3 regions of the Microbulbifer spongiae genome follow, and region 1 is predicted to be linked to each of the others. Evidence: predicted binding sites of a transcription regulator. Region 1 holds the regulator's gene; each other region holds the start of a gene.
The links. Region 1 encodes sigma-54, which starts transcription at its own class of promoters, with help from an activator protein. Its sites were predicted from a motif close to TGGCACANNNNTTGCNNT; they were not measured.
Positions count from the first base shown of each region.

Region 2: M8T91_RS11900 (pilin) is a predicted target of sigma-54. The motif match lies at 2,114-2,131, and genes of this name have one in related genera.
Region 3: M8T91_RS13975 (NarK family nitrate/nitrite MFS transporter) is a predicted target of sigma-54. The motif match lies at 1,737-1,754, and genes of this name have one in related genera.

Region 1 is NZ_CP098023.1:1,176,563-1,179,809, forward strand. It holds gene ptsN (PTS IIA-like nitrogen regulatory protein PtsN) at 1-161, opposite strand, end outside; gene hpf (ribosome hibernation-promoting factor, HPF/YfiA family) at 165-455, opposite strand; gene M8T91_RS04860 (RNA polymerase factor sigma-54) at 707-2,167, opposite strand; gene lptB (LPS export ABC transporter ATP-binding protein) at 2,320-3,045, opposite strand; gene lptA (lipopolysaccharide transport periplasmic protein LptA) at 3,142-3,247, opposite strand, start outside.
Region 2 is NZ_CP098023.1:2,839,701-2,842,947, forward strand. It holds gene M8T91_RS11890 (acyltransferase family protein) at 1-312, opposite strand, end outside; gene M8T91_RS11895 (serine hydrolase domain-containing protein) at 315-1,508, opposite strand; gene M8T91_RS11900 (pilin) at 1,586-2,053, opposite strand; gene pilB (type IV-A pilus assembly ATPase PilB) at 2,433-3,247, shown strand, end outside.
Region 3 is NZ_CP098023.1:3,337,622-3,340,868, forward strand. It holds gene M8T91_RS13970 (Re/Si-specific NAD(P)(+) transhydrogenase subunit alpha) at 1-755, opposite strand, end outside; gene M8T91_RS13975 (NarK family nitrate/nitrite MFS transporter) at 1,915-3,247, shown strand, end outside.

The DNA of each region.
Region 1 (3,247 bases):
AGGCGCTCGCGGGCAATCAACTGATTGAAGATGGTATCGGCATCATGTTGGGAATATTGCTCGGCGATCGCCTGGGCAATATTGAGCAGTAACTTCTTTTTGCTGCTCCCTGCCAGATGGCAAAAGCTGAGTTGGGGGGAAAGTAATGCTTCGAGTGTCATAATTCAGCGGTGGCTTTGCAACTTCTCTTTGTGCTTTTTGAGTTGGCGGTCCAGTTTGTCCGCGAGCGCATCAATGGCCGCGTACATATCACTATCCTCAGAGCCTGCACAGAGGTCATGGCCATTGATGTGTACCCGGGCTTCGGCTTTCTGGATCAGTTTTTCAACGGATAGGATGACTTGGGCGTTAGTAATGTTGCCGTAATGCCGAGACAGCTTTTCCAATTTGTTTTCGCAGTAACTGCGCATGGGAGGGGTGATATCGACGTGGTGACCACTAATGTTGATCTGCATGGATTTCTCCTTACCGAGTGCACCGCATACCGGCTAACGGCTTCCTTTCGGGCCGCAACCCTACTAGGAAGTGGGCCAGAATGGAAGCATATACTCAAAGTTTGGGTTTTGGTTGGGGATTGAACCTTCAGGGCGCCAGTCAGTTTGTGACTGCATGTGAAGCTTGGGTCGAGTAGTCAGCCAGTGCCGGCTGGGGGGTAATGAAACCGAGCGCTGGGCAGCATTGCCGTGTAAGAGTGGATAGTGGCGGGTCAGGCTAAGCGTTTGCGCTCACTGGAAGAGGGGATTCCCATGGACTCCCGGTATTTTGCTACTGTGCGGCGTGCTACCTTGATTCCCTGCCTGTCGAGTTCCTGGGCGATTTTATTGTCCGAAAGGGGCTTGCGTGGGGCTTCGGTATCAATCAGCTTGCGAATCATTGCGCGAATGGCGGTTGACGAGGCGTCCTCGCCGGAATCGGTGCTGACATGGCTGGAGAAAAAATATTTGAGCTCGTAAACGCCCCGGGGAGTCAGCATGTACTTCTGGGTGGTGACTCTGGAGATAGTGGATTCATGCATGCCAATGGCTTGGGCAATATCTGCCAGTACCATCGGTCTCATGGCCTCGGGACCCTCTTCGAGGAATCCCTGCTGTTTCTCAACAATACAGGTCGCCACCTTGAGCAGGGTATCGTGGCGGCTCTGCAGGCTTTTCAAAAACCAGCGCGCCTCCTGGAGGTGGTCCCGCAGGAAGCTGTTTTCTCTGGAGTTATCTGCGCGCCTGACCAAGGCGGCATAGTGATTATTAATACGGATTTTCGGGGTGATTTCCCCATTCAGATCCACCTGCCAGCGCAACCCTTTGCGGGAAACGAGGATGTCAGGAATGACGTAGGCGGTCTCCTCTCTGCCATAGCGCTCCCCGGGGGTGGGGTTTAGGGTCTGGATCAGGCGAATTACCGCGCCTAACTGGGCCTCATTCAGGTTTGTGCGCCGGCTCAGTTGGCGGAAGTCCCGTTTGCCGAGCAGACCGAGATGGCGTTCAATAATGTCCTTGGCCTGTTTAAGCCAGGGTGTGCTGTCTGGCAGCTGCTGCAACTGCAACAGCAGACACTCCTGCAGGTCCCGCGCGCCACAGCCAGTGGGCTCGAACTGCTGGATCGCTTTGAGCACGGCGAGGACCTCATCCTCTTCAACATGGAGGGACGCTGTGATCTGAGCAATGGGGGTTCCCAGCAGTCCGCAGGGCTTGATCGCATCAATCAGGTTTTCACCGATCCACTTGTCATGCGCAGATAGTGTGGTGAGGTTGAGTTGCCAGTGCAGGTGATCCTGCAGACTGTCTCCGGGAGCACTGTGCTCAAACTCTAATTTGTCACCATCGAACCCACTGCTGTAGTTGCCGTAGATTTCGTCCCAGCGGGAGTCCAGCGGCAACTCGTCGGGAATATTCTGGCTCCAGCTGTCTTCACTGAGTTCGTGCTCACCACTGGAGGAGGCGATTGCACTTTCTGAGCCAGCTGTCGGCTCCTGCTGGGCGTTGCTCTCTGCGATATTGGCTGTAGAGAGAACCTCGTCAGTCTCAACTTCCAGCATGGGGTTGCCGTCCAGAGCGGCCTGGATCTCCTGTTGTAAATCCATTGTCGACAGTTGCAACAGGCGTATTGCCTGCTGCAACTGCGGGGTCATGGTCAACTGGGTGCCGAGCTTAAGCTGAAGAGACTGCTTCATAGTGGGGCGCTACAAACCGAGGTGGCCGGTATTCACCAAAAGTTACCCATAATGGCGCAGACTACCCCGCTTGTCGGGATAACACAAGCAATAAACGTGCCTATAAATCTTGCCCAGTGCGGAATTTGAGCGCAAAAATGGCAGCTTTTCCTCTAGATGGTAAATTCGTGCCCCAGATAGACCTCGCGCACCTGCTGGTTCACGAGCACTTCTTCCGGAGTGCCGGCGGCGATAATATGGCCTTCACTGACGATATAGGCGGTTTCACAGATATCGAGGGTTTCGCGCACATTGTGGTCGGTAATCAGGACACCAATACCCCTGTTGCGCAGGTGGCGGACAATGTCCTTGATATCGTTGACCGAGATCGGGTCTACCCCAGCAAAAGGTTCGTCCAGCAATACAAACCTGGGATTTGTGGCGAGTGCGCGGGCGATTTCCACCCGGCGGCGTTCTCCCCCGGAGAGGGCCATCCCCAGACTGTGCTCGATATGGGTAATATTGAACTCACTGAGCAGTGCCTTGGCCTGCTGCTGGCGTGCAGGGCGGGACAGGTCCTTACGGGTCTCAAGGATGGCGAGAATATTGTCGCGCACCGACAGGCGACGGAATACCGAGGCCTCCTGGGGCAGATAGCCGATCCCTTTGCGTGCACGACCATGCATGGGAAGGCCGGTGATGTCTTCATCATCGATTAATACCCGCCCGGTATCGGCCCGGACCAGGCCGGCGATCATGTAAAAGCAGGTGGTTTTCCCGGCACCATTGGGGCCCAGAAGGCCAACTATCTGACCACTGGTGACGCTGACGGAGACATCCTGAACGACTTTTCTTTTCTTGTACTGCTTGGCGAGGTGTAACGCTTTGAGCGTTGGCATAGTGTGTTCCGAAATCTTTCCCTGCCGTGGGCACAGAGTGCCTTCCGGTAAAGGTTTGACAGTGAATTAGTACTGTATACGGGCTCGGGTAGGGACCTATTGGCCCCCTCTCCCGTTGTCGGGGGATTCTTTCTTTTCCGGCTTCCAGATCATCTCTACGCGACCTTTCCCGGTCTGTCCCCGGGCACTCATTTGTTCGGTG
Region 2 (3,247 bases), 1.7 Mb from region 1:
AATGGCAGCATCCCGCAAATGGGGATAGTTCGGTCTTATAGAATAAAAGACCAATAGATAAACCATTAGCATTAGTGAAAGAGCAGGCATTAGACGTCTTGCCCTTTTTTTATAGAATTCAAGAAGTTTTGGTTCACGCTGAAGACTCCGCGTTACCAAATATCCAGAGAGAACAAAAAAAATATCAACCCCGACAAACCCACCAGAAAATCCAGGAACACCCGCATGGAAAAGTACAACCATTGCAATTGCTATGGCTCTTAATCCATCCAAATGTGGAAAATAAGATTTAAGCTTGACTGGCTCATTCATTGTTAATACTGGTTATAATAGTTAGCCAGTGTCTTATACAGAAATTTATTCATACCATCATTTGCAGGACCATTTGGCGCTCCATTCCCCAGCCGAACTGTCACTCCTCCAAACTCATCAATTACCACAGAACCCGCCATCCCGAACAAATGACCTGATTGTATATAAACAGAAAAGGATTGATCATCGAGTCGATATTCAAATAAACCGTACCCAAAGCAATTCTCTAGGAGCCCAACATCGCAATTTTTAACAGGAAATCCGGAAAGCAAATTCAAAGGCTTTCTTGATAGCATAATATTCACTTTATCGGCAAGCGCAGATGCATTCCCGCTTAGTCCCGCCGATGAAGATAAGGCATGAAAATCGAAACTACTTGTATACTCTCTACCAAAAAAATTACTATTGCGAAAATCGTACTCCACTTCATCAGGGAAGTATTCATTCTCTACAAACTTAACGCGCTTACTTTTGAGCGCATATCTAGTTGATATTAAGTCTTTAAATTCTTGTCCCGATACTTGCTCTACTACAATACCAAGAAAACAGTATCCCAGGTTAGAGTATACAAAGCGTTCACCAGGATAAAAATCTAACGTAAGACTTGCTAATCTTTCGGGCTGATATGGACACCATGGTTTTCTCCAAGGTGTGAACATTGGATCGCCACTTCTCTCTCGGTCAAAACCGGCCGAGTGCGTAAGAAGTTGTTCCACCTTAATTTGCTCTACACGTCGATCTTGAACCTCATTCAAAGCAGGGAGAAATTTAATTAAATCATCATCCAATTTTAAAAGTTCATCATTAATGAATTCTAGCGCGGTATCTGCGACAAATAACTTAGACATACTTGCAAAACGGAAGCGCGTATTTTTATCAATTTTTGAAGAGAATATTACTGGCCCTAACCAGCCACTTTCACAATGATGCAATTCGCCTTCGGGTGAAACATATGCCAGCTGATTGGCAAGGGCCCACCCTTCAAAAATTGCATACTCCAAAGCTTCATACATCCAGCCTGGCGCAACTTCAGAGCACTGAATAGTAAAATAAGCTGCTGCAGACTCTATGGGATAAAAAGCCCTCTTGACCTCCAATCTATATGTAACCCAAAAAAAAGTTGGCAGGCCCATAAAAAATAAAATTAAAGTATAAATTACGATCCTTTTTAGCACTTTTGCTCCATTTTTACCCAAGAAAAAGGGCACCAAAGGTGCCCTTCTTGTATGCAGTATTAAATACTATCTGTACTGCAAACTTTGGCTTTTATCACTTAACCTGACTTTTCATCACAGCTTGAAGGTCGATATTCATCATCAACATCAGTAGCGCAGCTCCAAACTCCTTTATTGGTACGAGTCCAGATTAGCTCTTTGCCACTTAGAGCGGTTGCAGCTTGCTGGCCAAATTTTGCTGTAATAGTGGTATCAGCTGTGGAACTAAATGCAATTACTAATCCTGTTGTGTTGGCTCGGGTTGAACCAGAGCCGCTACCACCACCAGTACCGAGCAACAGATTACTCTCGGTCCAACCAAGCGCACAATTGGCCTCAGTGGTAATCCCCTCCAGTAAACAGGTTTCAATCGCTGTTTTCAAAGCTGCTGTCTCCTGCATAACACGGCTAACCTGGGACTTAGCCACATAATTTTGGTATTGCGGAATGGCCACCGCAGCAAGAATGCCGATAATCGCTACGACAATCATTAATTCAATAAGAGTAAAACCCTGTTGCTTTTTCATTGTAACCGTCTCCATACACTTGTCTTGTAAGGTGAATCCCGTGAGGAAGTCGTAAAACAATATACAAGGATTGTGCCAATTCTGACAAGCAAAAGCCTAGGGCCTTTGGCATAAATGGGATCTGTATCACTTATCCTGTCTGCGGCCGTTTCTCGGTAAGCAAGAGCTGACCAGAATCAGCCGTCAGTGACAAAATTTGTCAATATTTAACGAATTGATTTTATATTTTTATCTGACGGCCAATACAGCTTGGTTTGGCTGATAGGGGTTCTTTCGTTATATTTGGCCCTGACCCTTGGCCTTTTTACCCAGAAGTAGTGGGGTAAAATAGCACTCCTCTTTGTCAAGGGTTCGGTAACTTTTTGCGGCGGTGTATTCCATGACAGCTCCCCCCCTCAGCGGCCTGGCCAAACGCCTGGTGGCAGACCAGATTCTCGACGCAACCACGGCTGCTGCTGCCACCCAGGCGGCGCGGCGGGAAAACCAGACCTTTGCCCAGCACGCGGTGGAGGCCAAACTGGTCAAGGCCCGCGAGCTTGCCGGGATTGCCGCCCAAGCCTTTGGCACCCCCTTGTTTGAGCTTGGCAGTTACAACTTCGAGCTGATCCCCAGGGAAGTCGTCGATGAAAAACTGATCGCCAAACATTTTGCCCTGCCCCTTTACCAGCGGGGCAACCGCCTGTTTGTGGCCGTGGCAGACCCCACCAACCTGGCGGGGCTGGATGAAATCAATTTCAACACCGGCCTCAGTACCGACGCGGTGCTGGTGGAGGCGGACAAGCTGGCGAAAGCCATCGAGAGTTACCTGTCCCATAACAGCGATATGGGTGCGGGCCTGGAGGGCATGGACGACGAAGCGCTGGACGCCCTGGAGGTGGGCAGCGACGAGCCGGCACAAGATGACGAAGAACCCGGCGGTGACGAGGCCCCTGTTGTACGCTTTGTGAACAAGGTGCTTCTGGATGCGATACGCAGCGGCGCCTCGGATATTCACTTCGAGCCCTACGAAAAAACCTACCGGGTCCGCTTCCGCACCGATGGCGTACTGCACGAAGTGGCCAAACCCCCCATCCAGTTGGCACCCCGCCTCTCCGCGCGCCTGAAGGTGATGTCGAAAATGGATATCTCCGAACGGCGCGTACCCCAAGATGGGCGCATCAAGATGAAGCTGTCAAAAACCAAGGCCATCGATTT
Region 3 (3,247 bases), 2.2 Mb from region 1:
TCCACTTCTCTGGCCTGCTCGCGGAACAGGGTCATTTCCGCTTCAATAAACTCCTTGGACATCTCCTTGGCGTACCCACCAGTACCGGAACCCTCCTCCTCTATTTCCACAGTCAGGAATTCCGCTCCCATGGATTCCACTTGCTCACGCACCTCTAAACGGGTGTCGAAGGCGCGCACAATGGCACCCATACTCTTTGCAGTGCCAATCGCAGAGAGGCCGGCGACACCAGCACCAATCACCAGGACTTTTGCGGGGGGAATTTTTCCTGCAGCCGTAATCTGACCTGTAAAGAAACGGCCGAAATTATGTGCAGCTTCGATTACTGCGCGATAGCCGGCGATATTCGCCATGGAACTGAGCGCATCCATTTTCTGTGCGCGGGAGATCCTGGGTACAGACTCCACAGCCAGTGCATTGATCTTTCTATCGGCCAGTTTCTGCAGGAGTTCTGCATTTTGCGCCGGCTTGAGAAAAGCAATCACGGTGGCCCCTTCGGGGATCAGTGCCAGTTCCTCATCAGTGGGGGCCTGTACTTTGAGGACCACTCCTGCATCCGCCAGGCATGTCCTCAAATCATTGCGGATTTCCGCCCCGGCCTCAGCATAAGCCGTATCGGGAAAGCTGGCCATATCACCAGCCCCTTTTTCCATCGCAATGGAAAAACCCAAATCGCGCAAACGCTTTACGCTGTCGGGAGTTGCCGCTACGCGCGCTTCCCCCTCCGCGGTCTCCTTAGGTATGGCTATTATCACCGCTGTGCCCCTCTTGGTTTGTTCTCTAGATGTACTGCTGGGTCTTCTTCGGATTGCCCAATTTATAAACAGCAGGAGTGTAAACCGGTGGGCTGGAGATGAAAAGTGGTCTCTTCTAATAGCGGTAATTGGTGAAATTTATAAGTCTCTTTTAAAAAACCAGAGTAAAGACCCGCTCTACTAGACTCCATCAAAAGTAACACTTGCAACCAAGTCTGTTGGCTGGGCCAGTTAACACGAGCTTTAAACCCGGCCAGTCTGTGAATTTACCCAGTGCATAGCACACAGAACCCAGGCGCTGCCGATCATTAACCAGCCAGAAATCTTATGGCCTACCAACATCACGCTTCATTGCGCTGATAGCTAACCCAACAGCTTTTAAAAGCAATTGGATTATCGGGCACAGACCTCCAACCATCGTTGAGGAGCGCCCAGATTAAAACAAATTTCCCGGCAAAATCCGCATTGGACCCTGGTGGGGAAGACAAAGACTATAAATGGAGCCAATGCGCAGTTACGCAGTCCCACTGTTGTGAATACATCTAAATCCAAACGGTTTGATTGTACAATGTATTTCTATTATATAATGTCATTCAGTATAATCATGACTTTCTTCTAAGCCGCTAGTCAACGTAATTTATATACCGATGTTGCCTTTTCTATCGGCTCTTGATCCAAATTCCATTGACCAAGCATGCACTGCCCAGAATAACCCCTTGACACAAGCCATTTGAGCAGAAGAAAAACATTAGCTCAGTTATTGCCTATTATCACCACCCTATTTAATCACTTTTAATATTTACAGAGGCACCCTGATTGTGCAAGAAAAATAATAACCGCAAGTTGCCGCACCAAAAAACTGCAGTTGTCATTATTCTCACTACCTGGAACAGGAAAAATAAATTCATATTTACGGTGCAACTGTACGAAATCGCTTTTCTGTTGCGCCTCCAAGGAACAGTCACGCCAACTTTGTAATAATGGCATATTAATTGAATGGCAATAAATAGATGATCCAATGACCCAACCCGGATATATTACCTCGGTGGGGCGATTCCTCCACCGACATTAATTGGCAACAAAGCGCAACGACACCAATCTCTAGACTTCAATTGTAAACTTTGTATGCCTCGGGAATTTACAAACAAGGGAAATGTGCATGACAAGTGAGCCTTTCAACTTACTCTCATTCCGCGGCAAGATAAAAATACTTCACTTAACTTGGGTGGCTTTCTTTATCACGTTCTTTGCCTGGTTTAACCATGCCCCGCTCTTAATGGCCATTGCGAAAAGTCTGTCCCTGACCCCGGATCAGGTCAAAACACTTTTAATTCTCAATGTAGCCCTGACCATTCCTGCGCGTATCCTAGTCGGTATGTTCACAGACAAATATGGACCGCGACTTACGTATTCCCTGCTCCTGGCCATTGGCAGTGTGCCCTGCTTTATCTTCGCACTGGCAGACAACTTTATACAGGCAGCGATCGGCCGCTTTCTTCTGGGATTTATCGGTGCAGGTTTTGTGATTGGCATCCGCATGGTATCGGAGTGGTTTCCCGTGCGTCAGTTAGGCACTGCCGAGGGTATTTATGGCGGCTGGGGAAACTTTGGTTCCGCCGCCGCAGCCATATCCCTGCCAGCGATTGCCCTCATTGTTGGTGGTGACAATGGCTGGCGCTATGCCATTGGCCTTACAGGAATCATCGCACTGATTTACAGTGTCATTTACTACTTTTCAGTGACAGACACTCCCAAAGGCCTTGCCTATTTCAAACCAAAAAAAATCGGGGGCATGGAAATTACCAGCCGAGGGGATTTCATACTGCTGTTAATTGTGAAGGTTCCTATCTATGCAGCATTGGCATTACTCACCTGGAGATTGTCCAGCGGAATTGGCCTTTTCTCCAACACCACTGCCACAATAATTTACTGTGGTCTCGGTCTGCTCTATATGCTGGATACACACAAGACCTACAAGGTAAACCGCGAAGTCCTCAACAACCCGCCAGCGCCGATACACCGCTATAAATTCAAACAGGTAGTGGTTCTCAATCTGTTGTACTTTGCCACTTTTGGCTCAGAGCTTGCTGTGGTTTCCATGCTGCCCCTGTTCTTCTCAGAGACCTTTACCCTGGACCCGGTAAAAGCCGGCCTGCTCGGTTCGGCCTACGCTTTCATGAATCTGATGTCGCGTCCAGCGGGCGGACTGATCAGTGACCGCTGGGGGCGCAGGCCCACCTTACTGGTACTCACAGCGGGACTGGCTCTGGGATACTTCACCATGGCCCTTATCGATACCCAATGGCCGCTTTACCTGGCCGTTGCCGCTGCCATGGCCTGCTCTTTCTTCGTGCAAGCTGGCGAGGGGGCAGTGTTCGCAGTGGTCCCTTTGATTCAACGTCGCCTCACCGGCCAGATTGCGGGAATCACCGGCGCCTATGGCAATGTCGGTGCTGTATTTTATCTCACGGTACTGAGTTTGGTGTCCTATC